DNA from 4 places in the Cytobacillus sp. T106 genome. Region 1 is predicted to be linked to each of the others. Evidence: riboswitches for the same ligand, from Rfam matches in the RefSeq annotation. Region 1 holds a riboswitch; each other region holds the start of a gene.
The links. Region 1 has a riboswitch for thiamine pyrophosphate ahead of ABU165_RS24245 (thiamine phosphate synthase). Riboswitches for the same ligand answer to the same signal wherever they lie in the genome.
Positions count from the first base shown of each region.

Region 2: another riboswitch for thiamine pyrophosphate. It lies ahead of thiW (energy coupling factor transporter S component ThiW); the one in region 1 lies ahead of ABU165_RS24245 (thiamine phosphate synthase).
Region 3: another riboswitch for thiamine pyrophosphate. It lies ahead of thiM (hydroxyethylthiazole kinase); the one in region 1 lies ahead of ABU165_RS24245 (thiamine phosphate synthase).
Region 4: another riboswitch for thiamine pyrophosphate. It lies ahead of thiC (phosphomethylpyrimidine synthase ThiC); the one in region 1 lies ahead of ABU165_RS24245 (thiamine phosphate synthase).

Region 1 is NZ_JBEUMK010000025.1:38,537-42,749, reverse strand. Features, by position in the region: gene thiO (glycine oxidase ThiO) at 1-1,108, opposite strand, end outside; gene ABU165_RS24245 (thiamine phosphate synthase) at 1,092-1,757, opposite strand; TPP riboswitch at 1,820-1,921, opposite strand; gene ABU165_RS24240 (Lrp/AsnC family transcriptional regulator) at 1,987-2,481, opposite strand; gene ABU165_RS24235 (DMT family transporter) at 2,666-3,592, shown strand; gene ABU165_RS24230 (hypothetical protein) at 3,778-4,062, opposite strand.
Region 2 is NZ_JBEUMK010000006.1:193,601-197,813, forward strand. Features, by position in the region: gene ABU165_RS13600 (manganese catalase) at 1-200, shown strand, start outside; gene ABU165_RS13605 (hypothetical protein) at 275-541, opposite strand; gene ABU165_RS13610 (DedA family protein) at 764-1,369, shown strand; TPP riboswitch at 1,426-1,536, shown strand; TPP riboswitch at 1,773-1,883, shown strand; gene thiW (energy coupling factor transporter S component ThiW) at 1,962-2,513, shown strand; gene ABU165_RS13620 (solute carrier family 23 protein) at 2,479-3,834, shown strand; gene ABU165_RS13625 (LuxE/PaaK family acyltransferase) at 3,797-4,213, shown strand, end outside.
Region 3 is NZ_JBEUMK010000007.1:18,571-22,783, reverse strand. Features, by position in the region: gene thiE (thiamine phosphate synthase) at 1-533, opposite strand, end outside; gene thiD (bifunctional hydroxymethylpyrimidine kinase/phosphomethylpyrimidine kinase) at 520-1,353, opposite strand; gene thiM (hydroxyethylthiazole kinase) at 1,354-2,169, opposite strand; TPP riboswitch at 2,248-2,361, opposite strand; gene ABU165_RS13870 (AAA family ATPase) at 2,423-4,213, opposite strand, start outside.
Region 4 is NZ_JBEUMK010000005.1:65,530-69,742, forward strand. Features, by position in the region: gene ABU165_RS11860 (hypothetical protein) at 1-22, shown strand, start outside; gene thiC (phosphomethylpyrimidine synthase ThiC) at 248-2,008, opposite strand; TPP riboswitch at 2,061-2,161, opposite strand; TPP riboswitch at 2,380-2,495, opposite strand; gene ABU165_RS11870 (LysE family transporter) at 2,675-3,307, shown strand; gene ABU165_RS11875 (ABC transporter permease) at 3,580-4,213, opposite strand, start outside.

The DNA.
Region 1 (4,213 bases):
TCTCAAATTCTCTGTAAAGCTCCTTATCCTCTGCGGCTGCGGTTCCTTCAATAGAATCAGAAACCATTTTTCCCGTGATTGGGCTGAGCAGGATGCCGTTCCGGTAATGGCCGGCTGCAATGAACAGGCCCTTATAGGCCGGGTGCCAGCCGATATAGGGAAGGCCGTCACCTGTCTGCGGCCGGATTCCTGCCCATGCCTTTTCCCACCGTGCCGATGCGAGCTGGGGCAGCAGCTTATAGGCCCGTTCGGCCAGCATCCTGACTCCGCCAAACGAAACGGAAGGATTGAACTCATTTTCATAGCTTGTTGCACCTATGATCAGGCGGCCATCCTTCTTGGGCACAAGATACCCGCCAGAATCGGAAAAGATCGTCGACCGTATCAAAGGCCCTTCAGGAATGACCGAGAGGCACTCCCCTTTCACAGGAAAAATAGGAAGCTCAAGATCTGCCTTTTTCAGCAGCTCTCCCGTCCAGGCACCTGCGGCAGCAATCACGGTTTCTCCATAAAAACTTCCTTTGCTGGTCATCACACCCTCGACGGATTCTTTATCAAATATGAAGTCTTCGATCTCCGTCCCTTCCAGCACAACTGCACCTCGGGCCATTGCCCCCACCGCAAATGCACGCGCCAGGTTCGGTGCATTCAGCTGGCCGTCATTCGGAATCAGCATGCCGCCTGCGAGCCCCCGGGAGAGATGAGGTTCCCTTTCGCAGATTTCTGCCTGAGCCATCCATCTTACCTGTCCGTCCCATTCTTTATGGAATCTGACCTGCTTCTTAAGGACCTCTGCCTCTACATCATCCCAAGCAATTTTTATCATTCCTTCATTAACAAGGCCGATGCTGATTCCTGTCAGATCCTCAAGCTCCTGGATGATGTCAGGGAACATGGCCCTGCTTTTCAGGGCCAGCTTCAGCATTGATAGATTCTCATCTATTTCTGCCTGGGCACCGAGCATTCCGGCTGCGGCAGAAGAAGCTTCAGAACACAGCTCCCTTTTTTCCAGAATGAGCACCTGCTTGCCAAGCTTCGCCTGCTGATAGGCGATAGAGCACCCTATAATGCCGCCCCCGGCAATGATCACATCATAAACTTTCTTCATATCTGCCTCCTCCCCGGTTCAGTGCAACCCTATATGCGCCGGCTGCCTCCTCCGGACTGACGGCTTTAAAAATTCCCGAGAGTACAGCAGCACCTGAAGCTCCGGCCCTTATCACCTGTTCCATATTGTCAGGAGAAATTCCCCCGAGCGCTATCACCGGAATAGAAAGCCTTCCTGTCATTTCCTCAAGGCTGGAGAGGCCCCTTGGCTCCATACCTGGCTTGGAACTGGTCGGAAAACAGTGGCCATACATGACATAATCTGCGCCATCCTCTTCTGCCTGAACAGCTTCTTCAATTGAGTGGACGGATTTTCCGATGAGCAGGCCAGGGAATGTTATCCGCACTTCCCGTACCGGAAGACTGTGATAGCCGAGCTGGACTCCCTTCACTCCCAATGCGGCCGCTGCATCCACTCTGTTATTAATGATGATCTGCTCCCCCGGGACTCCCTTTTCCAGCAGAATTCTCCCCATCTCGTAGATGTCAGCCGCTGTCAGGTGATGCTCCCTGATATGAATATAGTCCACATTCCGCGAGATGCTTGAAGCTATCCTGATAAATTCCTCCGCCGGCTGTCCTGCAGAAATGGCGTGGAGCTGCAGTTTATCCCTGCTGGGCCAACCTTGTAAACGACGCAAAAAAACCACTCCCCATTGCGCAGGAAAGTGGCTGATTAATGATCTATGGCTAAAAAAATATGTACTTTTTATAACCGTTCGGCACACTTCCCTACGCTAGTATGAACTAGATCAGGTTCAAAGGGTCTCAAATGCTTGATCTCAGCCTCTTGCAGGCTCCCCTAGTGATAATTCTATTATTCAATTGTTCTCTTTTATTTTAGCATACACGATCAGCAGGGAGAACCCGAAATCTGAATCAGACTGTTTTTTCTCCGTCAGGCAGAATCGGCAGTACCGTTGAATATTTGACTTCCCTCAAGGAGAGGCTTGTCTGTATCTTCGTGATCCCGAGCTGATTCAGCTTTCGGATGAACCGTTCCAGCCCTTTCCGGTCTTTGATGGCCACTTTTAAGATATAATCATATTCTCCTGTCAGGCAGTGGCATTCCAGCACCTCAGCCATATCCACCAGCGTGCCCTCCAGTGCTTCCAGCTTTTCCGCCTGATGGATGTTAGTGCTGATGAAAATAAAGCAGAGCAGATCAAAGCCCAGTTTTTCCTGGCTTAAAATTGCCACCTGCTTCTCAATATAGCCTTCATTTTCGAGCCGCTTGACCCTCCCATGAATGGCGGGGGCAGACAGGCTGACCCTCCTGGCAAGCTCAGCGTTGCTTATTTGGCTATCCTTCTGGAGCAGATCAAGGATTTTTAAGTCCACGTCATCCAGCACCTTGTTCACAATCGATTCCATCTTACAGCCTCCTTATGATTATTCCGCCAACTCCGTTTAAGTCTATCCTTAATTTAATTTCATTCACAAAAAACACAATTGCTCTTAATAAAATTTCAAATTTACTCTATTGTACGAAATAATCATTAAAACACAAAGAGAAAATGTTAAAATTAATTCAATAACTATCGAAGGAGCTGCTCCTATGCCAGCTTTATATGTATGCCTGATGCTTCTCACCTCCCTGCTGTGGGGCGGGAATTTTGTTGTAGGCAAGTCGCTTGTGGAGCATGCTTCCCCTGTGGCCTTGACCGCATTTAGATGGATCATTGCTGTGATCTTCCTGTTGCCTATCGTGCTGCGGAAGGAAAAAAAGCTTCTGCCTCCTGCAAAATCGCTTGTCCCGCTGATTCTGATGGGCATCACAGGTGTAGTGCTGTTCAATATCTTTCAATTTTGGGCGCTGGAAGAAACAACGGCCACAAATGTCGGACTGATTTCAACGCTTAACGCTATTTCAATCGCCGTTTTTTCAGCACTCTTTCTAAAAGACAGGATTAACCTGCCGCAGATTCTGACCATGATGTTTTCACTCTTCGGCGTCCTGCTTGTCCTTACCAAAGGCCATCTGGAAATGCTGCTGTCTTTGACGTTTAATAAAGGGGATTTATGGATGATGGCAGCGGTGTGCATTTGGGGAATCTATTCAGTCCTCGGCAAGTGGGCCGGCAAATATACTACTCCGATCATGTCGACCTTTTATTCAGGGGTCTTCGGATTGGCCATCCTGCTTCCATTCAGCTATTCTGATCTCCAAATCAAAAATCCTGATCTGTCCTTTGCAGGATCCATGCTTTATACCGGGCTCATTTCAACCGTTGTATGCATGGTGCTCTGGAATAAAGGGGTCCAGAAAATCGGGGCTGTCACCGCAGGAGTGTTCCTGAATTTCAACCCTGTTTTCACTGCGATCCTGGCTTTTCTGCTGCTCGGAGAAAAGCTTGAAGCAATCCAGTTTCTCGGAGGCATGATCGTCATCCTTGGCTGCTATCTGTTTACCCGCCTTCAGGCACAGCGGCAAAGAAAAAGCCTACGCGGCAAACCGGAAGCTTCCCTTACAGCTATAGACTAGAAAAGGGATGAACAAAAAGGTAAATAGTTACTCCACTGTTAGAAAAGGTAAAATATACACTAAGATGCACTTTGTTCAGCACTATAAATAACAATGCAAGAGCATAGAAAAACGCTTGGATTATGGATATTCCAAGCGTTCTTTTTTACCCGTTAGTCATACATAAAGACTTACATAATAAGTCATTATTTCTTACGTTTTCGTTCTAAGAATATAGGTGCTATATTTAGCAAGATAGAAACAATTGTCAGAAACCAAAATGCCCTTGCCATACCAGGTATTACATCCGATAAAGCCGCCCAATCTTCCGCATTTACCCACCGAGTTAAATAACTGTAATCTGCGCAAATTGTTAATGCTGTAAATGATAATGCCATCGCCATAGCAAGCTTATAATCCTTTCCTGCTGCATACAAAGAAAGATTTATAACAGTTAATACTATTGCAAAAACCCCTAATATTAACCACATACCTATACCCCCATTTATTTTTATTTTTGTCATGTAATAATACAATCTGCATCATCTCAATTTTTTTGCATTACTTTTTATTAGACATCTTATTTCGAAGTAAAGTTCCAACTTTAATAAATTTTTCCATATTGAATTATAAAAAAAACAT
Region 2 (4,213 bases), on a different contig from region 1:
ATTCCTTCATGAACTGCTCAAAAGGGACAGACAGTGCAGAAGGCCGATGGGCAAAAGGGCCGAGCATGGATGGACAGGGGCAGTTCGAATATATTGAAAACCCGGAGCCGATGGGGCAGATACCAATTTTGGCGCCAGGCCCGATTTATATTCATGGAACAATGCCGTCTGGACAGACACCGCCTCCATCCCAATTTTAATTACGCATAAAAGAGAAGATCCGCCCCTAATCACTGGCGGATCTTTTTTCGGCTCAGGTAAGTTCTTAACAAAATTAAAAATGTACCTTCAGCAGCTTTAGCTTGCGATCTATGACAACGTAAAAATAAGCGGCAGGACTTTTTGCAGGCTGGGATGATTTCATTTTCCTCATCAGTACCCTTAATGATTCTACAGCAGCAGGCAATATAGCTTCCTCGTCATTTCCCAACCCGTTTTTTTTAGCAGCAAGGAGTACTTTATTCCACAATTCTGCAGATGCTTCATCATCCTCCATAAGATAACGTGCCATGCAGGCAAAAGCATCAGGGATAGCTTTCATGGACATCCTCCTCATTAAGAGTCTCCATAAAACATATGCACTTCAAGAACGAATGTTCTTGTTTTTGGTCTTGTGCAAGTTATTGTTTGATTATTTTTCAGGATGAGTTATTCTAATTTCATCTGAATGGCCTGAACTTATAGGAAATCTCCTTTTCCTGAAGGGATGGAATCAGAATTTAACGTTAATTAACTGATATGCTTTTTCGTCTTGGGAGGTATTATGGAGAACTGGATTAAAGATGTGATTGAACAATTCGGATATGCAGGAATTTTCCTGCTGATTGCGCTTGAGAACATTTTTCCCCCTATCCCGTCTGAAATTATATTGACATTTGGCGGCTTCATGACGGCACAAACAAATATTACTGTTATTGGAACGATTGCAGCGGCTACCCTTGGCTCGACAGTGGGCGCTGCTTTGCTATACGGGGCGGGCCTTTTACTGAGCCGAAACAGGTTTGAGAGAATGATAGACAGGTGGGGAGGCATACTCCGCCTGAAAAAGGCTGATTTAGATAAAGCTTTTGGATGGTTTGACCGCTACGGTTATTGGACAATTCTGATATGCCGGATGATCCCGCTGGTAAGAAGCCTGATTTCCATTCCTGCCGGGATGGCAAAAATGAACTTTCCGCTGTTTCTGCTATTTACAGTCATCGGCACATTGATCTGGAATACAATCCTTGTAAATATTGGAGCGGCCTTTGGTGATTCATGGGAAACGGCAGTGGGGTATCTGGATATGTATTCTAATGTGGTGTATATGCTGATTGCGGCGGCTGTTATTGGCGCAGCTTTCTTTTTGATCAGGCGCAGGAAGAAATAAACATTGTCTTTACTTTTGACAGTAACAAAGTTATGATGATTCTTAATTGGATATTGTGTGACTGCTAGGGGTGTCCGCACAGGCGGGCTGAGAGGAAAACCGATGTTTTTTAACCCTTTGGACCTGAACTGGATCATGCCAGCGTAGGAAAGTAGAATGAGCAACAGTACTTTTTTTATGTGTGCAAAAGCCTGGTCCTTCTTTCATATGGGGACCGGGCTTTTTTAGTGGGGATCAAAAGAGCAGTAATCGTAAAATTGATTGGAAGCCTATATCAGTTCCTTCTTGATAGATTCCTTTACCAGCAGGAATTAACGGTAAAATGGCCGGCACTTCATTTTAAAAACTCTAAGCCAGGCCGTTAAAGGTCTAAACAGCCTTATATCCAAGATAAGTTAATACATAAAAGCACTGGGGGAGCCGGAGGAGTCCGGCTGAGAGTGGGCCTTTTCCGGCCCTGACCCTTATACCTGATCCGGGTTATGCCGGCGGAGGGAAGTGCTGGATTTTATGCTGCGGCTGGCAAAGAGCCGGCATGTTAACCCCTCCGCCTCCATTCCCTCAGTGCAAATTAGCATGGAGGGATTTTTGTATGGGTAAAACACAAAGATTAACTGCTGCTGCAATGATGGCTGCAGTGGGAACGCTGTCAGGCAGCATGCTGTATATTCCGCTTGGCTTTACAAAAGTATTCCCGGTCCAGCATCTGCTGAATGTGCTGTCAGCCGTATTGCTTGGCCCTTATTACACCGTGGCACAGGCGTTATGTATATCGCTGCTCAGGAATCTAATGGGAACCGGCTCAGTATTTGCTTTTCCAGGGAGCATGGCAGGTGCGCTGCTTGCAGCGCTTCTCTACAGCAGGACAAAAAAGCTGTCGATGGCCTTTACTGGGGAAGTGATTGGCACCGGCATCATCGGTGCGCTCCTTTCATATCCGCTTGCCACCATGATCATGGGGCAGAAGGCCGCACTATTCGGCTTTATTCCGCTCTTTATCTTCAGTTCGACTGCCGGAGCCCTACTGGGAATCATTATTTTGGCCATTCTGAAGAAAAAACGGACACCGATTTTCGAACAGGTCAATTTAAAGGATGAGGAGAATGAAGATGGACGAAAGAAGAACAGAATCCAGCACGGATGAGATATTAATAGGATTGGAAGAAAAGCTTCCGCCGGGAAAAACCGTTTTATATGGGCTCCAGCACGTTTTTGTCTCGAATGTCTGGCTGGATCCCATCTTTGTGGCAGCTATGATCGGACTGCCATTTGCATTATCGGCTAATATGGTGAACAGCATCTTCATTGCAGCCGGTATTGTCACCTTTATACAGGCGACAAAGCTGGTCCGCCTGCCGATCATTCAGGGACCGTCAGCTGCATTTGATGCAATTATGATTTCAGCCGGCAAGGCGAATGGGCTTGCTGCAGCAACCGGGGGCATCCTGGTGAGTGCCGCCATTGTGTTCCTTTTATCAATAACCGGGGTGCTTGGGCGCTTGAGGGCCCTGTTCACACCAGTCATCTCCGGGACCGTCATTTTCTTAGTCGGGATCTCGCTTGCCGGGTTCACTTTGCATGAATTTCTGGGAGGCTCTCCGGGTGATGAAGGGTTTGCCAGTCCATCAACCCTGCTGCTGTCGATAACAACAGCTTTGATTGTCCTTGGCCTTTCTTTGTTCGGAAAAGGCCTTTGGAAGTCTTTTTCGTTTTTGATTGCTTTGATTGCAGGCGATGCACTTGCTTTTTCGCTGGGAAAAGCTGATTTTGCCATGATCAAGGAAAGTGCATGGTTTGGCCTTCCACAGTTGCTTCCGTATGGACTTACATTTGAATGGGCAGCCTTCCTGACCTTTTTCATTGCGTATCTTGTGGCTGTAATAGAGGCAATGGGCGTTTATCAGGCGTCCTCTGCGATGCTGAAAACGGAGCTGACAGCCAAAAGGATCCGCGGCGGTTTTGCGGGAGAGTCGGCGGGCTCTTTTGTGTCAGCGTTGATCGGCGGATTTCCGACGACAGCTTATGCGCAGAATGTCGGCCTGCTGCGTTTGACCGGGGTTGGCTCAAGATACCCGGTCATGGCTGCTGCTGTCATCTTCCTGGTGCTCGGGCTTGTGCCTAAAGCGGGCGAACTCCTGGCTCTGACGCCGGCCCCGGTTGTCGGCGGAATCTTCCTGCCGGCTGCCGCAACGCTGGTGTTCACAGGGATCTCGATTCTGGCAAAGGCGGAAGCTACTCAAATCAACTATATGATTGTCGGGCTTTCCATGCTGCTGGCCATATCACTGCCTTCATATGCTGTGAATGCGTCAGGAATTGCAGGGACATTCCTGACGAACAGCATCTTAATCGGAGCATTCACTAGCATCTTTCTTCAGCTGTCTTTAGTCAATCTCCCAAATCTGTTTAAGAAAGGAGCGGCAAGTGATGAAAAAAGAATCGATCAGTTTGATAGCGGAAATTAAAGATTTTATCGAAGCAGGGAAAGATTCTGATGAGAGGTTTGGCAGACTGGCGCTTAAACTTTTCAGCTATCAGTATGAGAATAACTTATTTTATAAAAACTTTTGCCAGGCTAAAAGGAAGACTCCCTTTACAGTGCACACATGGGAAGAAATTCCCCCTATGCCGGTTCATGGTTTTAAAGATCTGACACTAACCTGCGAACCGGCTGAAGAGGCGGAGGCAGTCTTTATGACCAGTGGGACGACCAATCCTGATGCTAAGGGTAAGAACTTTCATCCGGATTTATCCTTGTGGGATCTCTCCATGAAAGGCCCTTTCAAAAACTTTGTACTGCCTGACCGGGAAAAGATGGCCATTTTTGTACTGTCACCATCAGAT
Region 3 (4,213 bases), on a different contig from region 1:
GGTGTGATTCCGCCTATTCCTACAACTGGTATTGTGATAGCAGACTCTCTCAATTCCTGTATGAGAGCCATTCCCTGAACCGCCTTGGCATCTGCTTTTGTTGACGTCGGATAGATGGGGCCAAGACCCAGATAATCTGCGCCAGCCCTGACAGCTTCGTTCGCTTCCACAAGTGTATGGGCAGATACCCCCAAAATCTTATCCCCGATTTTCTCCCGTACTGCTTCGGCCGGCTCGTCCTCCTGCCCAATATGGACGCCGTCTGCGCCGATTTCACATGCCAGTTCTATGTCATCGTTGATGATAAAAGGAATGCCCCCTGTCCTGCACATCCGCTGAAGCTGCTCTGCAAGCACGTATTTTTCTTGCCTGCCAAGACATCCTGCCCCTTTCTCCCTGTACTGAAAAAGGGAGATCCCGCCTTTAATCGCCTCTTTCATAACCATATCCGGATTCTTAGTGCAGTTCGTGCTTCCCATGATAAAATAGACCTTTAACAGCTCTTTCATTCTTTGACTGTCAATTCGCGCCATATGCCAAGCCCTCTGCTTTCTGTCTATTGTTATATGCCCAGTGGTTTGTCGGGCCGTGGCCGCTCCCAAGGAGAAGATCATCTTCGATGGCTGCCTGGATGAAGTCTTTTCCAAGCCGGACACTCTCCTTTACAGAAAGCCCCTTCGCCAGTCCTGCCGTGATTGCTGCTGAAAAGGTGCAGCCGGTCCCATGGGTATTGACTGTATCCACCCTCCTGCCTTCAAACACATCAAAGCTGCTTCCATCAAAAAGCAAATCAGCAGCAGCTTCTTGATTTCCTGTTTCATGCCCCCCTTTAATGACTACATTGTGAGCGCCGAGCGCACATAATCTCCTGGCTGCTTCTTTCCGTTCGGCTAAAGAAGAGATTTTCATGCCGGTTATTGCTTCTGCTTCAGGAATATTAGGGGTGATGATTAGTGCGAGCGGGAGTAAATGTTCCTTCAGGGCTGCCATGGCGCTTTCCTGCAGGAGGCTAGCCCCTCCCTTGGCAATCATCACAGGATCGACGACCACCTTTGTCCATTGATAATGGCTGATAACAGCAGAAACAGCTTTAATGATGTCTGCATCAAAAAGCATGCCCGTTTTTAAAGCATCCGTCCCCATGTCGCTTCCAATGCTCTCTATCTGTTTACCTACAGCTTCGGCCGTCATCGGGAAGACCGCCTGCACGCCAGTGGTATTCTGAGCGGTGATTGCTGTCAGTGCTGACATGCCATAGACACCAAGTTCCTGGAAGGTCTTAAGGTCAGCCTGGATTCCGGCTCCGCCTCCACTGTCCGAACCCGCTATTGTCAATGCTTTGTTAATATTCATTTATATTTCTCCTTTGAGGACAGTAATGTCCGTCCTGTTTTCAAGATCCTCACCCTTAAGCAGGGCAAGGCTGTTAAGCAGCTCTATTTGAAAGGTTCCAGGTCCTTTGTTTCCCGCTGCTTCTGCAGCCATTTCTGCCGCTGCAGAGTATACAGCCAGCGCAGCCGCCGCGGCTTTCAGTGAGTCTGATTCAATTGCATGGAAAGCGCCTATCACCGATGACAGCAGGCAGCCCGTTCCTGTAACTTTCGTAAGGAGGCTGCTTCCGCCACTGATCCGGACAACTGTTATTCCATCAGAAATGATGTCCTCCTTCCCTGTAATAACAGTTACGGTGTTGAACAGTTTTGCAGCAAGAAGGGCTGTCTCTTCCGGGTTGCCGGCTTCCCCGCCGTCAACACCTTTAATTTCTCCTCCTTTTCCGGCAAGGTGAGATATTTCGGCAGCATTGCCGCGCAAAATGGAGATCGGCAGCTCTTCGAGAAGGTTTCTGCCTGTTTCGGTCCTGTAAGCTGTTGCACCTGCCCCGACCGGATCAAGGATGATCGGCACTGAGTTTCTGCCCGCTGATTCTCCCGCAAGTTTCATAGATTTTACCACAGGGGAAGTAAGAGTGCCGATGTTCAGGACCAGCGCCCCTGCAATGCCGGCCATATCGGCAGCTTCTTCTGCAGCATGAGCCATGACAGGCGATGCCCCCAGCGCCAGCAGGCCGTTAGCGGTAAAATTGGTGACAACCATATTAGTGATATTATGTACAAGCGGCTTTTCAGCCCTAAGCTTTTCCAGCATCACTGCTATCTCTATTGTATTCATTCCCTTTTCTCCTTTCAGCAGCAAAAAAGCCAGGCCCTGAAAAGGACCTGGCAATTGTGCATAAAAAATATAGCAAATAGTTCCACTTCGCTACTTTCCTACGCTGGCATCATCCAGATCAGGTCCAAAGGGTTAAAAAACGGGCCAGTTTTTCTCTCAGCCTGCTTTCCGCAGGCACCCCCAGTAGTTGCTTATTAGATTGACAATTACATAGTATCTTTTTTTGTCCCCGGCGTAAAGCGATAATCATTTACTAAACCATTTCTGCGGCAAAATGGTAGATTGGCAGTTCAATGAAAACGGAAGTCCCTTCTCCTTCATTGCTCTCGGCCCAAATTTTACCATTATGCCTTGCGATGATTTCCCTTGTAATCGAAAGTCCGATGCCATTTCCGGCCGTCCTGCTGTTACTGCTTGCCTTGGTATAGTTTCTGTCAAAAATAAATGGAAGCCTTGCAGCCGGGATGCCGCTGCCGGTATCTGACAGGCATATCCTGACACTTCCGCCCTGGGATGCCAGCCTGGCGCTAAGGATCAAACCGCCAGTCTCTGTATGCCTGATGCTGTTTGAGACCAGATTGGAGAAGGCCTGCAGCAGACGGGCGGGATCTGCCTCCACCAACGGAACATTCTCAACATTCGTGTTTTCCAGATCCAGGACAAAATAAAGTCCTTTCTTTTCGGCTTCAAATTTAAATTGCTTCCTAATATTGACCAGCATCTGGCCAAGGGGCAAATAATCCATCTCAAACCGTATTTGGCCAGCCTCCATACGGGAAAGATCAAACAAGTCGCGGATCAGGACATTCAGTTCATTCAGGCGGCTGACACTTCGCTGAAGAAATTCTCTTTTTTGCTCTTCTGATTCGGCAATACCCTCCTGCACAGCTTCTATATAGCCCTTAACGGCAGCAAGCGGAGACCTTAAATCATGAGAGATGTCTGATAATATAGTGTTCTTTGCCTGCCTTGAGCGGTCGAGTTCTTTATTGGCCCTCTCCAGGCGGATATTTGCTTCATTCAGCTCTTCGGTCCGCCGGGCAACCCTTGCTTCCATCCTCTCATACAGATCTGCATTTTCCAAAGATATGGCTGCCTGAGAGGCAATCAATTCAAGAACCCGGAGATTTTCTTTTGTGAATGCATGCGAAATCTGGTTGTTTTCCAGGTACATCATACCCTTTACTTCACCCTTATTCAGGATCGGCAGGCAAATGAGCGACTTCAGCAGCATCCTTTTGACATAAGGATCCCCTGAAATCAGACTGTTTTCACAGGCATAATCAAGAATGATTCCTTCTCTGCTCAGCTCTGCAAGTTCTATTGCCTGTTCGGACAGCATTTCTCTTCCTTGGACCGGCTCGAAGCGTTTTGGCCGTTCACCCCCACCGGCATACTCCCCGATCGTCCAAATTCCATCCCGTTTAAAGAGCAGAATCCCCCTGTCTGCTCCGCTGTAATGCATGGTAACCTCCATTAGCCGGGCCAGCAGATTTTCAAGCACTACTTCCCTGGATATGCTCTGGGCGGCGGAAACAAGGGCATACTCATCAAACTGAATGGAATGACTGGTTTCCGGTTCCTTCGGTAAGGAAATTTTAACCTTCTTCCGAAGATCATCAGCCTTGGCTTCTGCACCCCAAAGCCGATAGCATTTAAAAGCTTCTGAGAAAAAGGAACTTGCCATCCTGCTATATCCCTGCGCAGAAAAGTATCGGCCTGCACATTCATTTGCAAGGGCAGCATCCTGCAGGAAGCCGTTCTTTTCGGCTTCCTGAATGCTTTCATCATAAATATTAAATAGATTGGAATCCCTCTTGGCAATCCTTCGGTATTCTGCTTTTAAAAGCAAGTATTTATGACGGAAATTCGACGGGGAAAGAGCTGCCCAGCGTTTCATTTTTGATATAGAGTTCTTCAGTTTAGCCAAATGAAGAGCTTTTTTCTTTTTCTGCTTTTCATGTTCATAAAAACGGACAAGCCATAAACCATGATAGAAATGGTATTCAGGGACAATGACAAGCGTCAGCCTTTTGCTGATAAG
Region 4 (4,213 bases), on a different contig from region 1:
GGAAAAACAGTCCAGCGAATAGACAAAGGCCTGCCGGGATATCCTGGCAAGCCTTTGTCTTATTCAATAGTGGACCGATTCGCTCTTGCGGCATTTTGTGCAGGTCCTGTATCCATCTGCCTCATAATAGATATGGGAGCAGCTTCTCTGTATCTCTGAAATTTGCTTTTCCAGCCCCCGGATCTTTTGCTGCATATTGAGGATCTGCTCTTCCATTTTCCAAACTTCAGTATTTCTTCTATGTTCACTAGATGGATGAGCCACGGCTGGCAAACTCCCCGGCTTTTTGCTCCATTGTATCCTCAATTGCCTCTGAAACGGTTTTCCCCTGACCTTTGGCCATCTGGCGGATATCCTTGGAAATGCGCATAGAACAAAATTTAGGGCCGCACATAGAACAGAAATGGGCGGTTTTTGCCCCCTCGGCCGGCAGGGTTTCATCATGGTATGCCCGCGCCCGTTCAGGATCCAGGGATAAATTGAACTGGTCGTTCCACCTGAAATCGAACCTGGCCTTTGACAATGCATCGTCCCGAACCTGGGCACCGGGATGGCCTTTGGCTAGATCTGCGGCATGAGCTGCAATTTTATAAGCAATGACCCCTTCCCTGACATCGTTTTTATCCGGAAGCCCAAGATGCTCCTTTGGCGTTACATAGCAAAGCATACTAGTGCCAAACCATCCGATCATCGCTGCTCCTATTGCGGATGTAATATGATCATATCCCGGGGCTATATCTGTCGTCAGTGGGCCAAGCGTATAAAATGGCGCCTCCTTGCAAATTTCCATCTGCTTATCTACATTTTCTTTGATCTTATGCATCGGAACATGCCCCGGCCCCTCGATCATCACCTGGACATCATGCTTCCAGGCTATTTCAGTTAACTCTCCGAGCGTTTCTAGCTCCGCAAATTGAGCCTCATCATTCGCATCTGCTATAGAACCCGGACGCAGCCCATCTCCGAGAGAGATGGAAATATCGTAAGCTTTTAAAATTTCACAGATTTCCTCAAAATGCGTATACAGGAAATTCTCTTTATGATGCTGGAGGCACCATTGGGCCATGATCGACCCTCCCCTGGATACAATACCTGTCGTCCTTTCGGCAGTCAGCTGAATATAGCGGAGCAGCACCCCTGCATGGATTGTAAAATAATCCACTCCCTGTTCAGCCTGCTCTATCAAGGTATCCCTGTATATGTCCCAGGTCAGATCCCCGGCAATCCCCTTCACCTTTTCAAGTGCCTGATAAATCGGTACAGTCCCAACAGGAACTGGAGAATTGCGGATGACCCATTCACGGGTTTCATGGATGTTCTTCCCGGTCGAAAGATCCATAATCGTATCTGCCCCCCAGTGCACTGCCCAGGTCATTTTTTCCACTTCTTCCGCGATGGAGGAAGAAACAGCCGAATTGCCGATATTCGCATTGACCTTCACATGAAAATGGCGACCGATGATCATCGGTTCCGCCTCCGGGTGATTGATATTGGCAGGAATGATCGCCCTTCCGCTTGCCACCTCGCTCCTGACGAATTCAGGATCCAGATTTTCCCTGATGGCGATGAACTCCATTTCAGGTGTAATGACCCCTTTCCGGGCATAATGCAGCTGAGTCACATTCCTGCCCTCTTTTGCCTTGAGAGGGAAGGGGGCTTTATTCGGGAAAATGTCTGCATAAGAAACTTCGGTCCCGGCCCGAAGCCCGTTATCCTCCGGCTTCTGCACTCTGCCTTGATAAGCTTCCGCATCCTTCCGCTCCTCAATCCAGCCTTCCCTTACCCGGGGCAAACCTTTCGTTATATCTATCTCAAAATCAGGATCAGAATAAGGGCCGCTCGTGTCATATACACAAACAGGCGGATTGTCCTCTGTTCCAATAGCAGTCCTCGAGCTTTCCTGGATTATTTCCCTGACCGGGACCTTTATATCGTCCCTGATGCCGTTTACATATACTTTCCGGCTTCCTGAAAAAAACAGTCTATTCATTTGATATAAATCTTTCATACTTCTTCCTCCTCCATCTTTGTGCCTCAGGGCAGTTTTTTACGGAGGAAGCAGGCCATGCCGGCTGCTTCCCTACGCTGACATTAATCAGATCAGGTTCCAAGGGTTTAGGATTTTCCTTTCTCAGCCTGTAAAGCTCCCCCAGCAGTGAATAAAATCTAATAGAAACTTTCTTGCATTTTTCAAAATAAAAACATCAAGTTATCTGCACACTATTTTTTCATGCGTTTATTTTTTCACAGCAAAAACCCCCCTTGCATATTGCACCGGGGGCATGCCAGGCCAAAAAATGGCATACAGCTGCCGCATCTTTCTTCTGCAGAAGCTAAAAAGCGGACTCCTGCAAAAGGAGTCCGCGTATGTATGACAAATAAAAGCCATCTACACTTCCCTCCGCTGGTACGAACCAGATCAGGTATAAAAGGGTCAAAGACTAAAAACGGGTCTTACTCTCAGCCGGCCTCTACCGGCACCCCCAGTGCCAAAATATGCTATTTTCATAAGCTACTATACCATATGCCGACCAGGAAGAGAACAGACTAATTTCATATTATTCCAAAAACACAAAGCTGGAGATTTTAAGATTTGCGGTCCTACCCTCTGTGTTTGCTGCATAAAATTGTACAAGTCCTTCCGGGCTAATCCTTGAATAGGCGAGTGATATCATTGAGCATTGGAATATACATCAGCTATATCGTTTTAGGACTTTCACTGGCGGCGCCGATCGGCCCTGTCAATGCTGTCAGGCTGGAAAAGGGGCTGAAAAACGGATTTTGGCACGCATGGATTGTCGGCGCGGGATCGATGATCGCTGACGGGGTTTATATGCTGATCGTCTATCTCGGACTCGTGCAATTCCTTGACTCCCCTATGATTCAAACCTTCCTGTGGCTGTTCGGCGGTTTTATTCTTCTTTATTCCGGAATCGAAGGCATGATGAATGCCAATAAAATATCTGTCACTTACATACGGAGCAAAGAATCGCTGTTCAAATGCTTTTTCACCGGATTCATCATGTCGGTTTCAAGCCCGCTGTCGATTTTGTTTTGGCTGGGGATTTACGGATCGGTTTTGGCCAAAACGGCGTCCTCCTTTGGGACAGGCCAGCTTCTTGTCTACAGCCTCATGATTTTTATCGGACTGGGCCTTTGGGACATTTTTGTGGCAGGCCTGACGAGCGGATTCAGGCGGTTCCTGACCTCAAAAGCGATCATCATCATCAGCATGCTTTCCGGACTGTCGCTTATTCTTTTCGGAATCTATTTTGGATATCAGGGGATTGCTTCTTTGTTTGGATAAAAAAACAGACAAACCTGATATAAATCGGGTTTGTCTGCAGTCATTATTTTTTAGAACATTGGAACAGCGGCATTAAGTATTTAAGCCTGTTGATTGGAGTGCAAGGCACGCAGACTCCTGCGGGAGATAGCGGCAAGGCTGAGACCCCGCAAGAGCTTGCTCTGAGGAGGCTCAGCGTCGCCCCGCGGAAAGCGGAGTGCCTGGAACGCAAATCAACAGCCCCATTTATAGGCGGAAATTATTCATTAAGCTTGCCAGGGCTGATTGACCGCCTATTTATTTTTAGACAGCTGCAAAGCTTTTTTTATATCCTTGAAGGAATTGGACTTTCCGTACATGAGCACTCCGCCCTTGTATACCCTAGCTCCAAATATTGAGAGCAGCAGGATGGACACAACCAGGATCCCAATCCCCGCTATCGGCTCCCAGACCGGCAGGGTGAGCATTCCTACTCTCATGAACATCAGCATCGGGGTAAAGAACGGGATATAGGAGCTGATGGTCACAAATGCTTTTTCCGGCTGTGACAGCCCGATGATCGCGATCATAAAGCCGGCTACAACGAGCATGGTCATCGGCATGATCATCTGCTGGACATCCTCGATCCTGCTGACAAGCGAGCCCAGGAAAGCTGCAAGTGTGGCATACAGGAGATAGCCGAGAATAAAGAACACTACAGCATACATGATAGTGGCTGCCGGAATATCGCCGAATCCGAAGAATTCAAAGAAGCCTCCCTGCATCGACTCAAGATTCCGCTTGACGAAAAAGTAGCCTACCAGCAGCAGCACCGACAGCTGCGTCAGGCTAAGCAAGGCGATCCCGAGAATTTTGGCGAACATCTGCTTGATGGGTGAAACGCTTGAAATCAGGATTTCCATCACACGCGAAGATTTTTCCGTAGCT